2 regions of the Caballeronia sp. GAFFF2 genome follow, and region 2 is predicted to be linked to the other one. Evidence: riboswitches for the same ligand, from Rfam matches in the RefSeq annotation. Region 2 holds a riboswitch; the other holds the start of a gene.

Region 1 (8,730 bases), on a different contig from region 2:
ACGCGTTCTTCTCGACACCCTTGAAATCTTCCTCCGACATGCGCCCGGCCGTGAACTCGCCGACCGCCTCGAACGACGACACGATGGTCAGGTCCTTGCCCTTCCAGTTGCCCGGCCGAATGGTGCCGCCGTACACATAGATGCCCGGCACGTTCATGCGCGCGAGGCCGATCATGCCGCCCGGCATATTCTTGTCGCAGCCGCCGATCACGACCACGCCGTCCATCCACTGTCCCTGCACGGCCGTTTCGATACAGTCGGCGATGACTTCGCGCGAGACGAGCGAGTACTTCATGCCTTCGGTGCCCATCGACATGCCGTCCGAAATGGTCGGCGTCCCGAAGATTTGCGGATTCGCGTCGGACTTGCGAATGGATTCGACGGCGGCATCGGCGAGACGCTGCAGACCCGCGTTGCACGGCGTGATGGTGGAGTGACCGTTGGCGATACCGATCATCGGCTTGTCGAAGTCTTCCTCCTTGTAACCGAGGGCGTAGTACATCGAGCGGTTCGGCGAACGTGCGACGCCCTGCGTGATGTGTTTCGAGCGGCGATTGAAGGGCATGGCTGCCTCCTGAGGGGATCGTGGTTCTTGGTGTGGTGCAGGAAGAATGCAGTGTCGTCGATGTATCTGTCCAATATATTATTCAGGGTCTATTGAGTCGCAAAACATATCGATGCCAGTCGAACTCCGCCTGCTGCGCTACTTCGTGACCGTCGCCGAGGAGATGCACTTCGGCCGCGCCGCCGCGCGCCTCGCCATGACGCAGCCGCCGCTCTCGCAGGCCATCCGTGCGCTGGAAGACGCGCTCGGCGTCGTGCTGTTCGAACGCACGCGGCGCACGGTCGAACTGACGCCGGTTGGCCGCGATCTGTTGCCCGAGGTGCGCCGCCTGCTTGCCACCGCCGACGCCTTGCGTCCGCTCGCGCAGTCGCTTTCGCGCGGCGAGGCGGGCGTGCTCTCGCTCGCGTTCGTCTCCACGGCGGATTACGGCCTTTTGCCAGCGTTACTGCGCGAATTCAATGCGCGTTATCCGGGCGTGCGTCTGCAACTCACGGAAGCCACCAGCGATGTTCAGATAGACGAACTCGTGGCCGGCCGTATCGATGCCGGTCTCGTGATTCCGCCGCTGCCGCCGCGTCACGCCATGACGCTTTCGTATCTGCCGATTGCGCGCGAGCCGCTCGTCATCGCCATGTCGACGGATGCCGCGCAGGAACTCGGGCAGGGCGCCGCCGAATGGACCGAGACGCCCGTCGATCTGCACGACTTGGCCAGCGCGCCGCTCGTCGTCTTTCCAAGGCGTCTCGCGCCGGGTTTGTATGACATCATTATGGGCTGCTACGGCGCGGCCGGTTTGACGCCGCGCATCGGACAAGAGGCGATACAGATGCAGACCATCGTGAGCCTCGTGTCCGCCGGCATGGGCGTCGCGCTCGTGCCGCAGTCGGTGCGGCATCTGCGGCGCACGGGCGTGGTGTATCGCCCGTTGCGGGAACCGGGGCCCGTGGTCGAAACCGGGCTCGTGTGGCGCGCGGCCGAAGTGAGTCCGGTGTTGAGCCGGCTCATCGAGATCGTGCGCGCGCAGGCTGCTGCCGTCGTTGCCGTATGATTCGCCTTTGAAGTTCGCCTGGCTCTTCCATTACACGATGCTCATACATCCCAATTTCGATCCCGTCGCGATCCATCTCGGACCGCTCGCCGTGCGCTGGTACGGCCTCATGTATCTCGTTGCGTTCATTTCGGCCATTGCCATCGGCAGATTGCGTCTGCGCTTGCCGCATGTCGCCGCGCAAGGCTGGACCGTCAAGGACATCGACGACATGCTGTTTTACGGCGTGCTCGGGACGATTCTCGGCGGCCGCATTGGCTATGTGGTGTTCTACAAGGCGAGTTATTACTTCGCGCATCCGCTCGATATCTTCAAGGTGTGGGAAGGCGGCATGTCGTTTCACGGCGGCTTTCTCGGCGTGACGCTCGCGATGGTCCTGTTCGCGTTTCAGCGCAAGCGCACGTGGCTGCAAGTGACGGATTTTGTCGCGCCGATGGTGCCGCTCGGACTGGCGGCGGGGCGTCTCGGCAACTTCATCAACGGTGAGTTGTGGGGCCGCGTGACCGATCCGGCCGCGCCCTGGGCCATGCTCTTCCAAAACTCCACCAACGACGACGCCATTTGGCTCGCGAAGCATCCGCAGCTCGATGCGCAATACAATCTCTCGGAGATTTTCTCGCGCTATCACATGCTGCCGCGCCATCCGTCGCAGTTGTATGAAATCGCGCTGGAAGGGCTCGTGCTGTTTGCGGTGATCTACCTCTTCGCGCGCAAACCGCGGCCGGTGGGCGCAGTGTCGGCGTTGTTTCTGATCGGTTATGGGATTGCGCGCTTCACGGTGGAATTCGCGCGCGAGCCGGATGATTATCTCGGACTCCTCGCGCTCGGCTTTTCGATGGGCCAATGGCTCTCGCTGCCAATGATCGTCGCGGGCATCGTCATGATGGTGTGGGCGTACAAACGTCAGAAACGCGTGTCCGGCAACGCGGCGTAAATCACGCCGCGTTCTCCGGCACAGCAGTTATCGCCCCATTTGCACCGAACCCGACACGTCGACGGTCACCGTCGTCGTGCCGGCTTCGAGCGCCATCGGCGCGCCGACCTTCGCGTCCGCGCCAAGCGAGCGGGCCTGCATCATCATCACCGGGCGCGGACCCGCGCCGCTGTGGCCCACGTTCACTTCGCGGATCGTGAAGTTGGCGTAGCCGAACGCCTGGCTCGTGGCCTGCGCTTCCTTGCGGAACGACTCGATGGCCTGCGTCGAGAGCTTCTGCTCGGCGGCGCGCTGCGCTTCGGGCGACAGCGAGAACGCGACGCTGCCGACTTGCATGGCGTTACTCATCTTGCCCGCGAGCTTGGACGCCGCCGCGAAGTCATGCGATTCCAGCACGACCTCCGTGCGGCCGCGCCACGCGGAGATCTTGCCGTCGCGATCCGTGCTCGGATAAACCGTGAACGAGCCGCTTTTCGCGGTCACGTTGTCGACGCCTTTTGCTTCGCGCAATGCGGCTTCGGCGCGCTGATTGAGCGTGGTGGTGAGCGACGATGGATCGGCCGCTTCCTGCTCGTAGAACAGCGTGATGTTGACGACATCTTGCGGCACTTGCGCGCTGGCTTGCGCGGATAGCGAGAGCACGCCGGATGGCTGCGGATTGGTGATTACCGTCTGAGCGGCGGCCGAAAGCGGAAGCGTGAGCGCGGCGCTCGACATCGCGACGAAGGCGAGGGCGGCGGCGGTTTTCTTGTCGATCATTCAAGGACTCCGAGTGCAAGAGCATCGCGTGATTCGCGACCGCACTTAGGCGCTTCGTTCGTTCCCTTAGTTCCCTTGAACGATTCGCGCGCCCTAGACCAGACGCTCGGTTATGAAGCGCCACTGCGCCTCGGTCACGGGCGTGATCGACAGCCGATTACCGCGCGCCAGCACTTGCATGTCGGCGAGTTCCGCGTGTTCGCGCAATGTCGCGAGCGGAATCAACGGCGTCTTCTTGACGAAACGCACATCGACGAGCATCCAGCGCGGCGTCGCCTGCACGGACTTGGCGTCGAAGTACGGGCTTTTGGCGTCGAACTGAGTGGGATCGGGATAGGCCGTCGAACAGACTTTGGCGATGCCCGCAATGCCCGGCTCCGGGCAACTCGAATGATAGAAGAGCACGCCGTCGCCGACTTGCATCTGGTCGCGCATGAAGTTGCGCGCCTGATAGTTGCGCACGCCCGTCCACGGGAGGGTTTTCTTCGGCGCGTGCGCGAGATGATCGATGCTCGCTTCGTCCGGTTCGGACTTCATCAGCCAGTAGCGCATGATGGATTCGGCAACGGGGTTTTAAAACGGGCTCGACAAAAGCAAACGGCATCGGTATGAACCGATGCCGCTGGAGTAGGGTCCCCACCTCGGCCGCTAGGCCGGCATCCTGAACCTGGGTTCAAGATTGGTCGCAGTAAGCAACACTTCGGGTACATCAGACAGAGTGACGCGCGCGCCCGTGCTGCAAGTTTCCACAACCGTGCCAATGTAGCATTGGTTCAAGGAATATATGACCTTGGCGAACCAGGCAGGGAGTAGTCACTCTACACCAATCGAATGTCTAATGCAGCCTCTCGACACCAATTGCGCAGTTTCTTTTTTCGATTGACATCGCGCGACCGATTAGCGTTCGCCACGGAGCGGCGTCGCGGCACTTCGGTCACTGCACTTCATACTGCGCAATGACAGCACCAAGCTGTTCGTTCATGGAGTGCATCGTGCGGCGAATTTCCTCGGCGGGGAAGGCCTCGCCATGACGCACGCTTTCTTGCAGCCTCAGCAATTCGGAAGCGAGTGAAAGCGCGGCCATCACCGCGATGCGGTCTTGCCCGCGCACGTTGCTTGCATTGCGCACCTTGTTCATCTCGGCGTCGACCCGTGCCACCGCTTCACGCAGCGCGCCTTCGGTTTCCGGCGAACAGGCGAGGCGATATTGCTGGCCGAGAATGGATACTTCGATCTGCGTGGTCGTCATGCCTTCTCTCCGTGATGATGCTCGCTGTGCTCTCCCGCGTGCGCATGCTCGTGCGCGGCTTGCACATCGTGAGAGCGGGCATCGAGGAGATCGAGCTGATTTTCCGTCTCGGCATGATTCGCGGACTTGCCGCGCGGCAACTTTTCGAGGATCGCGTTCAGGCGGACCTGCGCGTCGTCGATCTTGGCCGAGAGGGAATCACGTTCGGCTTGGAGCGTGTCGCGCTCTTCGCGCATTTGCACGAGCTCTGCCTGCACGTTCGCGTAGTCGCTACGCAGTTGTTCGATTTGTGCTTCAAGCGCGAGACGCGCCTGATTGTGCCGCTCGCTGATCTGGATCAGCCGGCCGATATTTCCTGACAGTGATTCGAGTTCGTTGAGCATGTGCTGCGTCCTCTAAAGACCTCGCATTCTAGCGCGGTTCAACGGAGCTTCCGATAATTGTCTCGTTTCGAGACGTAACAGCACGCGATCATGCGTGCATCGCGATGCATTCGTGTGTGGAAAGCGCGGGCGCTGCCGATGTGTTGCGACGGCGGGTTCTAGTTGGGTTCGTCGTGAGCCGTGTGTCTTGCGATGATCGGCCAGGGTCGTTTCTTGACGGTCCTGAATCGCGCTCCTACACTTGCCGCACTTTTGGTGCTCGCGTCCGCATTCTTTTGCGGGCGCAGTCAAACGGGAAACAGGAAGCGGCGCCGCCAAGGCCACGCCAACCTGTGCTGCCCCCGCAACGGTAAGCGACCGCAACGCAAGTTGCAAGTCGTCCCTTGCGCGTTTTTCGCCGCGCCGTCGTGTGAGTTTGCTTGCGAGTTTGTCTGATTCGCAAGAATCCGCCGCTCGACGCAGGCAAGGCGAAGAACGTGTCGATGCCACTGCGCTTCATGCGTGGGAAGGCGGGACGGTGTGTCGCCAGCCCGGATACCGGCCAACTGTTCAGCGCGTTCGTCTGTTCGCATTCGAGCGCGCTCGTCGCGCATTGGCCTTGCGGGGAGCGAGGTCGCGCCAGCCTACGCATGGGAACATTTCACGCATGGTATCGCCACTTGCCCGACACGCGGGCAGACGCAAAACGATCGAACGCGCCGCGCTCGTCGCCCTCAACACCTGGCTGCTCGCTCATGAAGCGCTCGCGGACGAAGCCTCGCAACCGCCGCTCGCGCCCGTCGTCGTGACCGCGACGCGCACCGTGCAACCTCTCGCCGATACGATCGCGCAGACTTCGCTCTTCGACGCCCAGGATATCGCCGATAGCAATGCCTACGACGCGCTCGGCGTCATCGGTCTTGCGCCCGGCGTGCAGGTGACGCGCAATGGCGGCCCGGGAGCGAATGCAAGCACGTTCATACGCGGCGCGTCCTCGACGCAATCGCTCGTTTTAATCGACGGCGTGCGTGTGGAGTCCGCATCGCTCGGCTCGGCGCAGCTTGCGCAGATCATGCCGGATCAGATCGACCGCATCGAAGTCGTGAACGGCAACGTGTCGGCGCTGTACGGCTCGGGCGCGATCGGCGGCGTCGTGCAGATCTTCACGAAAGACGGCGAGGCGCATCCGCCGCGCTTCTACTTCGAGACGGAATACGGCAGCTATCACACGCAGCGACAAGCGGCGGGTGTTTCCGGCGCGCTCGATAGCGAAGGCCGCACGACCTTCAGCTTCAACGTATCGCGCGAGAAGACCGATGGTTTCTCGTCGATCGATCCCGCGCTCGCGCCCAACGCCAATCCGAACGCGAACGGTTATCTGAACGAAAGCGTCGCGGCCACGCTGCGCCACAAGTTCGGCGACAAATGGGACGCGGGCGTGCGCTTCTATCAGTCGAACGGCATCGACAGTTTCGACGATGCCTACGGCTTGCCTGGCGATCTCAACGATTCGCACAGTCGCGTGCGGTCGACATCGGTGTTTGCGAACGGCCGTATCACGGACCAGTGGACCACGCATTTCACGGTCGCGCAGGGACAGGACCGCGCGAACATCGAGCAGAACGGCATCTATACGAGCCGCTTCAATTCCGAGGATCGCCAGTATCTGTGGCAGAACGACTTTCGCCTGACGGAGGCGCACAAGCTCCTGTTCGGTTACGAGCATCTCGACCAGACGCTCGATTCGGATCAGTTCAGCGCGCCGGATCGTCACGTGAATTCGGTGTACGCGGGCTATGTGGGACGCTTCGGTCCGAGCGAGGTGCAGGCCAATCTGCGCCACGACCAGTATTCCGATTTCGGCGGCGCGAACAGCTACTATCTGGGCTATGCGTACAACATCGACACGCACTGGCGCGCGAGCGCGAGTTACGCGGCGTCGTTCCGCGCGCCGAGCTTCGACGATCTCTACTATCCGTTCAGCGGCAATCCGTCCATTCAGCCCGAGCGCAGTCATTCGGTGGAAGCGGCGCTGCAGTACGCATCGGACCAAGTGGGCGTGCTGCGCGTGACGGCGTTTCAGACGCGCTATTCGAATCTGATCGATTACGTATCGGACGGCAGCGGCTTCTATATCGCGCAGAACGTCGGACGCGCGAAGGTGCAGGGCGTCGAGGGATCGTGGGCAGGGCATGTCGGCGCCACTGATTTACGCGCGGGCGTGACGTTCCAGAATCCCGTCGATGAAACCGGCAATCAGGACCTGACGCGCCGTGCGCGGCGTTTCGCGAGTTTCAGCGCGCATCGCTCGATAGGAAGCTGGCGCGTGGGTGGCGAGTGGATCGTGAGCGGTGCGCGCAGCGATTACGATTCGACGCTCGCGGGCTATGGCGTCGTGAATCTGTCGGCGCGCTATGACATCACGAAGTCGTGGTACGTGAGCGCGCGTGTCGACAACCTCTTCGACCGGAACTATGAACTGGCTTATTCGTACAACACGCCGAGGCGCGGCGCTTATGTCACGCTCGGCTGGCGCCCGTCGTGAGCGACACCGTTGACCTGCGCCGCGCGATGAACGCTAAACGCGCGTTAGGCATCTGGGCTGCGCTCGGGCTTGCCGCGTTGCTTGTGTTTGCGGTGTCGCTCGCGCTCGGCAGCGTCGCGTTGCCCTTGCCACGCGCCATCGCGGCGTTGCTGCACGCGCATGCGGCCGCGCCCGATATCGCCGATGACATCGTGCTCACCTTGCGTTTGCCGCGCGCGCTTGCGGGTTTCGCTTCGGGCGCCTTGCTCGCGCTTTCCGGCGCGCTGCTGCAAGTGCTGTTGCGCAATCCACTGGCCGAGCCGTACGTGCTCGGCGTATCCGGCGGCGCGGCGACCTTCGCGCTCACGGCGATGCTCGCGTCGCTGCCGTGGTGGGGCATCGATCTGGCCGCGTGCGCGGGCGCGTTCGCATCCATCGTGCTGGTGCTCGGACTCGCGCGACGCGACCTGTGGCACGGCGATCGCGATGCCTCGCCGCGTCTTCTGCTGACAGGGGTCGTGATAGCGGCGGGCTGGGGCGCGCTCATCACGTTGATCCTCAGTATTGCGCCGGAGAATCGCTTGCGCGGGATGATCTTCTGGCTGACGGGCGACCTGAACGGCGCAGCGACGCCGTGGCCCGCGCTGATCGCGCTCGTCGTCGCGATGATCGTCGTCGTGCCGCTCGCGCCGCAACTCAACGTGCTGTTGCGTGGCGATACGGCCGCGCGTTCGCTCGGCGTGCCTGTCTCGCGCGTGCGGCTGTCGGTGTATCTCGTCGCATCGCTTGCGGCAGCGGCGGCTGTCACGACGGCGGGCACCATCGGCTTCGTTGGGCTCGTCGTGCCGCATTTATTGCGGCTCGCGTTCGGCAACGATCAGCGCATGCTCGTGCCGGCGTCGGCGCTGGCAGGCGGCCTCGCGGTGATGAGCGCCGATCTCGTCGCGCGCACGGCGATCGCGCCCGCGCAATTGCCGGTGGGTGTGGTGACCGCACTCGTCGGCGTGCCGATGTTCCTGTGGATGCTGCTGGCGAGACCGCGATGACCCTGCATATCGAACACGTCAGCTTGCGCGCGGGCGCGTGCACGCTCGTGGAAGACCTCACGCAAAGTATCGGCGCGGGCGAGATGTGGTGCATAGCCGGGCCGAACGGCGCGGGCAAGACCACGCTCATTGGCGTGCTCGCGGGTTTGACAAAGCCGGCCGAAGGCGCGATATCGCTCGATGGCCGCGCGCTCGCATCCTGGCGCGCGGCGGATCTCGCACGCGCGCGCTCGCTGATGCCGC
Region 2 (8,730 bases):
CTCGGCCTCCGATGCGAGCGCATTCACGGCGGCCGCCGCCATCGCGCTGCCGCCGCGTCGTCCGAGCAACGCGACGAAAGGAATGCCACGGCTGTCGGCGGCAAGCATGGCTTTCGATTCCGCCGCGCCGATAAAGCCCACTGGAAAGCCGAGGATGAGCGCGGGCTTCGGTGCGCCGTCGTCGATCATGTCGAGTAGATGAAAGAGCGCGGTGGGCGCATTGCCGATTGCGACGATCGCACCCGCAAGATCGGGCCGCCATAGTTCGAGTGCGGCAGCGGAGCGCGTGTTGTGCATCGCACGGGCGCGTTCCGGCACGGAGGCATCGCCGAGCGTGCAGATCACGCGATTATTCGCGGGAAGGCGCGCGCGCGTGATGCCTTCGGCGACCATGCGCGCATCGCAGAGAATGGGCGCGCCGCTCACGAGCGCTTCACGGCCCGCGATACCGGCATCGGACGAGAAGCGCAGGTCATCGACGATATCGATCATGCCGCACGCATGAATCAGCCGCACGGCGAGCTTTTCGAGGTTGGCGGGAATGGCGGCGAGGTCGGCTTCGGCGCGAATCGTCGCGAATGATTGCCGGTAAATCTCCGCACCGTCGCGGATATAGTCAGACATCGGCATGACTCCGGGCGAGCCATGCGGCCGCCTCTTCGATGAGGAGGTTATGGGCGATCACGTGTGTGCCTCGAAGCACGTCGTAGCGGCCGGGCGCAACGGCAACGAGCGTGTTTTCGACGGGATGCGCCGCCGCACAAGAGCGCTCGCAGCCGCTCAGATGCGCGTGCGCATGCTCGGGCAGCAAGGCGGCTAAACGATGCGCGTCCGCTTTCGTATCGGCACGGCTTTTCGCGCAGCCCGAAGAACCCGCGCATGCGATCAGACGCGCGAACGGATCGCGTGGATCGGTGGAGAGGCCAAGCGCGCGAAGGGCATCGACGACATGCGTCATGCGATTCGCGTGCACGTCCGGCAGCAACACGCTTTGCCAGGGCGTCATCACGACGCGTTCTTCGGCGAGATCGGCGATTGCGTGAAGTGTATTAGCATCGAGGCGGCCGAGCGGCGCTTGCGCGCCGACATAGTCCGCATGCGCGCCGAGTCGTAACGTTGCATCGGAAGGCGCGCGACGCCATGACTGAAGTGCGGCGTCGTGCTGTGTTTCGAAGTCGAGGGCATGGAGAAAGCCCGTAATTCCAACGCGTGCGAGCACATCGCGCATGCGGTGTTCTTCCACCGATGCCAGCGCCAGAAACGCCTGCAGCACGGCCAGGATGAAGCGCTTCGCGTCGTCACGCGCAATCGCGCCCGAGGCAGGCGCATGTTCCTCACGATGCGGCATCGATCCTGCAAAACCGAATGCGAAGCGCGCGCCATTGTCCAGCGCCGAAAGCCAAAGATCGTGCGGATGATCGAGCATCGCAAGCGTTTCGCCATCGTCGATCTGCAACGCGAACTTCGGCGACAACGCGTGCAACGCGGCATCGGCCTGCATGCGTTCGACGATATCCGCTGCAAGCGCACGCGTTCCCGTGCTCGCAAGCGGGCTCAGCATGACGTTTCGGATATCGTCGGCGCCGGCCGTGGTCGGACCGAGGCCCGCCGCGAGCACGATGTCGATGAGTTCCGCGTGGGCGTCGTCGCGAATGCCGCGCAGTTGCAGATTGGCGCGATTGGTCACTTCGATCGTGCCGGAACCGCAGCGCTCGGCGGCGTGCGCCACGGCATGCGCGGCTTCGCGACGCAACTCGCCACCGGCAAGACGCACGCGCGCAAGGGCGCCATCGCGTGCGGGCACGATACGCATGAGGCCGGGACAGGCCGAAGACCGAGGCGGCAAGAACGATTCCAAAAGCTCGACCGTATGCTCAAGCGCTTGAGTTGCGAACCGGTACACCCCGCCCGGCAGGCTTCGCGCAATTGCGTTGAATAGCGTTGAATAGCAGTGAATGCTTACGTCGGCAGGTCTCTTGGCTGGCAGGTCGACATTCGCGCTAGCCTTCCCGGTAAAAACCAGTGGCAGTGGAGCGCGGACTCGCTGCGTACAATTGCGGGGGCAGCCACAGTTTTGCTGTGTTCCCTGTTAGGCCATGAGGCTCGATACCGATCGAACCCTTCAGGCACCGACGAACGCGCTATTATGCCCGCTTTTATCGACCATCAGACCGCTTCCCGCCTTGCGCGGGTGCTTCAAACGCGGAATTCGCCCGTAGGAGGCCGCACATGTCGAACTGGCTGACCGTCGTGGGTATCGGCGAGGACGGCTGGCATGGGCTTGGCCGCGAGGCGCGGCGCGCGCTCTTCGAAGCACGGTCGATCCACGGCGGCGAACGTCACCTCGCGTTTCTGCCGGCGCGTATCGCGGCGCGCCGCGTGCCATGGCCAAGCCCGTTTTCCGTCGATGCCGTGCTCGCCGAGCGCGGCGTCCAAACATGCGTGCTTGCGAGCGGCGACCCCATGTTCTTCGGCGTCGGCGCCACGCTTGCGCGCGAATTATCCACGGAAGAAATGCGCGTCATGCCCGCGCCTTCGTCGCTGTCGCTGGCGGCGGCGCGCTTGGGCTGGCCGTTGCAGGACGCGCAATGCGTGTCGCTCGTCGGGCGGCCGGTGGCGTCCCTGCTCGCGCATGTGTTTCGCGGCGGACGTCTGCTCGTCCTGAGCGCCGATGGCGCGACGCCCGCCGCCGTCACGCAGCTTCTCACGCTGCATGGTTTCGGCGCGAGCCGCGTGACGGTGTTCGAGCATCTGGGCGGCACGAATGAACGCCGGTTCGACGAACGTGCGGACGACTGGCGCGAGCCGCGCGTGGCGGCGCTCAATCTCATGGCGATCGAATGCCGCACGCATGCGGGCCACGCGGGGCCATCGCTCACGCCGGGTCTTACCGACGACGCGTATCGGCACGACGGCCAGCTTACCAAGCGCGATGTACGCGCCGTGACGCTCGCACGTCTCGCGCCGCAACCGGGCGAATTGCTGTGGGATGTCGGCGCGGGTTGCGGGTCCATCGGTATCGAGTGGATGCGCGCGCATCCCGCTTGCCGCGCGATTGCCATCGAAGCGAACGAAGGGCGGCAGCGTCTCATCGAACATAACCGCGATGCGCTCGGCGTGCCTGCGCTGCAACTCGTCAAGGGCGAGGCGCCCGGCGCGCTCGACGGTTTGAGCGCGCCGGATGCCGTGTTCATCGGCGGCGGCGTGACCGTGCCGGGTCTCCTCGATGCGTGCTGGGCGCGCGTGCGGCAGGGCGGTCGGCTGATCGTCAACGCCGTGACCTTGCAGAGCGAAGCGGCGCTCTTTGCATGGCGCGCGGAGCATGGCGGCGAGCTGACGCGGATCGGCATCGCACGGGCCGAGCCGCTCGGCAGTTTCGATACGTGGCGGCAAGCGCTGCCGATCACGCTTCTGCACGCGAAGAAGCCATGAGCTCGCCGGCGGATGACCATCCCGATGCGTGACGAAACGCCCGAACAGTCCGCGCCGCTCAGAAGCGGCTACACGACGGGAAGCTGCGCGACCGTGACGAGTCTCGCGGCCGCGCGCCTTTTGTTGCTCGGCGAGCCGAGCGCGCGCGCGGAGATCGTGCTGCCGAAGGGCCAGTCCGTGACCATGCCGCTCGCGTTCTGCCGTCTTGCCGGCGATGCAGCGGAAGCGGGCGTCATCAAGGATGCCGGCGACGATCCCGATGTCACGCATGGCGCGCTCGTCATAGCTCGCGTGCGGCTTGCGGCGCGGCATGGCGTACGCTTTCATGCGGGGCCGGGCGTTGGCACCGTGACGCGCGCGGGCCTTGCGTTGCCGATCGGCGAGCCGGCCATCAACCCCGTTCCTCGCAAAATGATGAGCGAGCATCTCGACGCACTCGCCACGCAAGCGGGTTATGCGGGCGGTTTCGACGTGAGCATCGGCGTGGAGAATGGCGAGGCGCTTGCGCTCAAGACGATGAATCCGCGGCTCGGCATTATCGGCGGACTGTCGATACTCGGGACCACCGGCATCGTCCGGCCGTTTTCGTGTGCGGCTTATATCGCGTCGATCCATCAGGGGATCGATGTCGCGCGCGCCAACGGCGTAAAACATATCGCGGCGTGCACCGGCAATCAGAGCGAGGACGCCATGCGCGCGCGTTACGGCTTGCCGGATATGGCGCTCATCGAAATGGGCGATTTCGCGGGCGCGGTTTTGAAGCACTTGCGCCGCGCGCCGGTCGAAAAACTCAGTGTTTGCGGCGGCTTCGGCAAACTCAGCAAGCTTGCGGCGGGACATATGGATCTGCACAGCCGCACGTCGAGTATCGACTTGCCGCTTCTCGCCACTTGGGCCGCCGATGCTGGCGCGAGCATCGCGTTGCAGCACGCGATTCGCATGGCCAACACGAGTCAGGAAGCGCTTAAGCTGGCGCGCGGCGAAGGCATCGCGCTCGGCGATATCGTCTGCGCGCGAGCCCGCGAAGTGGCGCTCGACGTCGTGCCGCAAGGCATCGTCGTGGAGACTTTCGCCATCGACAGGCAAGGGCAGATCGTCGGGAGCGCGCAATGAAGCGCGTGCTATTGCTCGGCGGCACCGGCGACGCGCTCGTCGTCGCGCGCAGGCTCGGCACGTCGCATGTCTACAGTCTCGCGGGGCTCGCGCGTGTGCCGACGGATCTAGCATGTGAGGTTCGCGTCGGCGGTTTTGGCGGCGTGGCGGGTCTGGCAACGTATCTGCGTGAAGAAGACATCGCGCTCGTGCTCGATGCCACGCATCCCTACGCCGCGCAGATGAGCCGTCATGCACGCGAAGCATGTACGCTCGTTGGCGTGCGCTTGTGGGCCGTGCGTCGTCCGGCATGGCAGCCGCGAACGGGCGACGTCTGGCGCGAGGCGCGCGATTGGCCAGGCGTCGTCGATGCAATCGCGGCCTATGAAAAGCCGTTACTCACGCTCGGACGCGAGCCGCTTGCGCATCTTGACGAGATACCCGCGTCGCAATTCTGGACGATCCGTTGTCTCGACCCGCACGAAGGCAACGCGCGTGCGCGGATCGTCGATGCGCGCGGGCCGTTCAGTATCGAAGGCGAGCGCGCGTTGTTCGATGTGGCGCGTATCGATGTCGTCGTCAGCAAGAACAGCGGCGGCCGCGCGACCGAAGCGAAGCTCGCGGTGGCGCGCGAACGCGGCTTGCCCGTCGTGATGCTTGCGCGGCCCGCGCTTCCCGAAGCCGATCGCGCATTCGACGATCCGGCAAGCGCGCTCGATGCACTCACAACCGAACTTCCTCTTCCATGACCGTCTATTTCATCGGCGCCGGACCGGGCGACCCGGAACTCATCACCGTGAAGGGCCAGCGGCTCATCCGCTCGTGTCCGGTGATTCTGTATGCGGGCTCGCTCGTGCCCGACGAAGTGTTGAGCGGGCATCGGGCGACGCGTGTCGTGAACACGGCGGAACTCGATCTCGATGCGATCGTCGCGTTGCTCGAAAACGCGCACGCGCGGGGAGAAGACGTGGCGCGCGTGCATTCCGGCGACCCTTCGCTTTACGGCGCGACAGGCGAGCAGATGCGCCGTCTCGATACGCTCGCGATTCCTTATGAGATCGTGCCGGGCGTGACGGCGACGGCGGCATCGGCGGCGGCGCTCAAACGCGAACTCACCTTGCCGGGCATCTCGCAGACCGTGATTCTCACGCGCTATGCCGCGAAAACGTCGATGCCCGAAGGCGAATCGCTCGCGGATCTGGCGCGTCATCGTGCGACGCTCGCCATTCATCTTGGCGTGCGGCATATCGAGCGTATCGTCGACGATCTGCTGCCGCATTACGGCGCGGATTGTCCTGTCGCCGTGGTGTTTCGCGCGAGTTGGCCGGATGAAACGCGCGTGGAAGGCACGCTTGCGGATATCGCGGTGAAGGTGCGGGCAGTGCGTTTGCAACGCACGGCGCTGATTCTCGTGGGCCGTGTGCTCGACGCCCAGGGTTTCGCCGATTCCACGCTCTACGGCAAGGAATGAAGGTCGATGCGCGATCTCGACGCCGTCTTCGCCGCGCTCGCGAAATCCGCGTTTCGCAGGCGTTTCGCGTTGGGTGTGCGGGAAGGGCGCTATCTGCGCGAACGCGGCGTGGAAGCGGTCGTCGCGCAGGCGCATGAGCTGATTACGAAGCGCCTTGCGCCGCAAGCGCCGCTCAACGATGGCAAGCAGACGCCGTTTCGCGGGCATCCGGTGTTCATCGCGCAGCACGCGACGGCGACGTGCTGTCGCGGTTGTCTGGCGAAATGGCACGACATTGCGGCGGGCAAGGTACTCGATGAAACCGAACGTCGGCATGTCGTCGACGCGATCGATAGCTGGCTGCGCGCGCAGCCGTTGCCGGAGATCGCGGTTGTTGAAAAGCGGCAGGGCGAGTTGCCGTTTTGAGGTGCGGCTCATAACGCCCCCGCCGTGCAAGCGCGACGCCACCAGACCTGCTGAGCCTCAAGTCTCCATCGCCAATGCCGATAAGCACGGCATGGACAATTTCGACTTCGGCCCGGCGAAGGGGCCGCTCATCGCATCGATCGTGGCGCCCGCGAAAGCTTTGCTGAGCGCGCACAACGTCATCCGCAAGGCGCGCGGCGAACCGCCATTCACCGACGACGTGAAGGCATTCGCCGCATGGGTCGACCGAGGCGAACCCGAGGAGCCCGCGATGGCGCCGGTTCTATGCCGCCTGATCCGCGACGGCTACACGAGCTGATGCATCAGTTCTCGACGCGTCAATTCCGAGCCGGATCGGACTTCCGCTTCGCCCGCCGCGCCAGCATGTTGAGCGCTTCGACGAGCGCGGAGAACGCCATCGCCGCATAGATATAGCCTTTCGGCACGTGCGAGCCGAATCCTTCCGCGATCAGCGTCATCCCGATCACGAGCAAGAAGCCGAGCGCCAGCATCACGATAGTCGGATTGCGTTCGATGAACCGCGACAGCGGCCCCGCCGCGAACAGCATGACCGCGACCGCCGCGATCACGGCAACGAACATGATCGGAATGTGTTCCGTCATGCCGACCGCCGTCACGATACTGTCGATGGAAAACACCAGATCGAGCAGCAGAATCTGGCCGATCGCCGACAACGGTGTGAGGCGCGCGCCCGCATTCGCGCCAGCGTGATCGTCGGCGTCGTGCGTGACGTGATGGCGGATTTCCGTGGTCGCCTTCCACACGAGAAAGACGCCGCCCGCGATCAGGATCAGGTCGCGCCACGAGAAGCCGTGCCCGAACGCCTCGAAGATCGGCGCGGTGAGGCGCACGATCAACGCGACCGTGCCGAGCAAACCGAGCCGCATCACGAGCGCGAGCCCGATGCCGATGCGTTGCGTGCGCTCCCGATGCGCCTCGGGCAGCTTGTTGGTCAGGATCGAGATGAAGATCAGGTTGTCGATGCCAAGCACCACTTCCATGACGACGAGCGTCGCGAGAGCGGCCCAGGCGGCGGGATCGGTCAGCAGTGTGGCGAGGTAGTCCATGCGCGTCGGAAGCCTTTGAGTTGTGCGAAAGCCGCATCGAGTGGATTGAGCGCGTGATATTAACGCAGACTTGGATTAATGAAAGGAACTTGAAAACTTTTCGAGACACCAAGCGGAGGAGACACAGAGATGCGTTGCGAAGTGTCAGCGTTTGCGCTCAAAACACAACAAGCGCCGGATTTGAAACGGTTTTTTCCTTATGCGAAGATGCTCACCGCAGACGATTAAGGGTAAACTCTCGGTCTCGTTTGCCGCCGTTTGCGGCGCCTGCCAACCTCCTGCGCGCCGCAGGAAAACTCCTTGAGCAGCATGTCAGGAAAATCTCAACGCCTCGTCGAGCTGGACTTCTTTCGCGGACTCGTGCTGCTCGTCATCGTCGTCGATCACATCGGCGGCAGCATGTTGTCGCGCTTCACGCTGCACGCCTTTGCGCTCAACGACGCCGCCGAAGTCTTCGTGTTCCTCGGCGGCTTCGCCACGGCGACGGCCTATACCGCGATGGCCAGCCGGCGCTCGGAAAGCGCCGCACGCGTGCGTTTTCTCAAGCGCTCGGTCGAAATCTACCGCGCGTTTCTCGTCACTGCCGCGCTGATGCTCGTCGCGACCTTCCTGCTGCGGCCGTTTTTCGGCAGCGCGCCGAATCTGGCGCTGCATGACCTCGACAGTCTCACGGCCGCGCCGGTGTCGTCGCTGACGCAGATTCTCACCTTCGAGCGCCAGCCGTATCTTGCCGCCGTCCTGCCGATGTACGCGCTCTTCGCGCTGTCCGTGCCGCTTACGCTGCCGCTCGCGCGCAGCAAGCCGTGGTTGCTGCTCGGTCTGAGCCTCGGCCTGTGGGCGTTTGCGCCGCAAATCGGTGAATACTTGCCATCCGCCAACGACACGCTTTGGGACTTCAATCCCGCCGCCTGGCAACTGATGTTCGTGCTCGGCGTGCTGGCGCGCTGCACGCCGGTTTATCAGCGCGTGAGTTCGCATCGCATGGGATGGGTCGTCAGTCTGGGCGCGCTCGCGCTGATCATCGGCATGGCGTACTACAAGCTGCTCGTACTGCCGCCCGTCTTGGATAGCGCGTTCAAGCGTGACCTCGCCGGCGCGCGCGTCGTCAATTTTCTCGCCATTGCGTGGATCGCCACGAATTTTGCGCGCTACGGTCTGATCAAGGAAATCGCATCGCGCCTGCCGTGGGTCGGGGCAGTCGGGCGTGACGGCATGGTGTGCTTTGTCGTCGGCACGGTGATA

Evidence for each region. A riboswitch is a leader RNA that binds a small molecule or an ion and turns the genes downstream of it on or off. The one in region 2 is predicted to bind cobalamin.
Region 1: linked by a shared signal. The riboswitch ahead of NCT04_RS03495 (TonB-dependent receptor domain-containing protein) and the one ahead of cobG (precorrin-3B synthase) in region 2 are both predicted to bind cobalamin.

The regions. Positions count from the first base shown of each region.
Region 1 is NZ_JALQDA010000006.1:197,129-205,858, forward strand. It holds gene ilvD (dihydroxy-acid dehydratase) at 1-565, opposite strand, end outside; gene NCT04_RS03460 (LysR family transcriptional regulator) at 678-1,613, shown strand; gene lgt (prolipoprotein diacylglyceryl transferase) at 1,651-2,547, shown strand; gene NCT04_RS03470 (SIMPL domain-containing protein) at 2,575-3,306, opposite strand; gene NCT04_RS03475 (EVE domain-containing protein) at 3,400-3,858, opposite strand; RNA gene ssrS (6S RNA) at 3,936-4,118, opposite strand; gene NCT04_RS03485 (cell division protein ZapA) at 4,241-4,555, opposite strand; gene NCT04_RS03490 (ATPase) at 4,552-4,938, opposite strand; cobalamin riboswitch at 5,175-5,498, shown strand; gene NCT04_RS03495 (TonB-dependent receptor domain-containing protein) at 5,585-7,462, shown strand; gene NCT04_RS03500 (FecCD family ABC transporter permease) at 7,489-8,487, shown strand; gene NCT04_RS03505 (ABC transporter ATP-binding protein) at 8,484-8,730, shown strand, end outside.
Region 2 is NZ_JALQDA010000027.1:579,104-587,833, reverse strand. It holds gene NCT04_RS19090 (precorrin-8X methylmutase) at 1-624, opposite strand, end outside; gene cobG (precorrin-3B synthase) at 617-1,846, opposite strand; cobalamin riboswitch at 1,950-2,149, opposite strand; gene cbiE (precorrin-6y C5,15-methyltransferase (decarboxylating) subunit CbiE) at 2,230-3,432, shown strand; gene NCT04_RS19075 (cobalt-precorrin-5B (C(1))-methyltransferase) at 3,457-4,545, shown strand; gene NCT04_RS19070 (cobalt-precorrin-6A reductase) at 4,542-5,273, shown strand; gene cobM (precorrin-4 C(11)-methyltransferase) at 5,270-5,995, shown strand; gene NCT04_RS19060 (DUF4186 domain-containing protein) at 6,002-6,400, shown strand; gene NCT04_RS19055 (hypothetical protein) at 6,492-6,719, shown strand; gene NCT04_RS19050 (TerC family protein) at 6,739-7,488, opposite strand; gene NCT04_RS19045 (OpgC domain-containing protein) at 7,798-8,730, shown strand, end outside.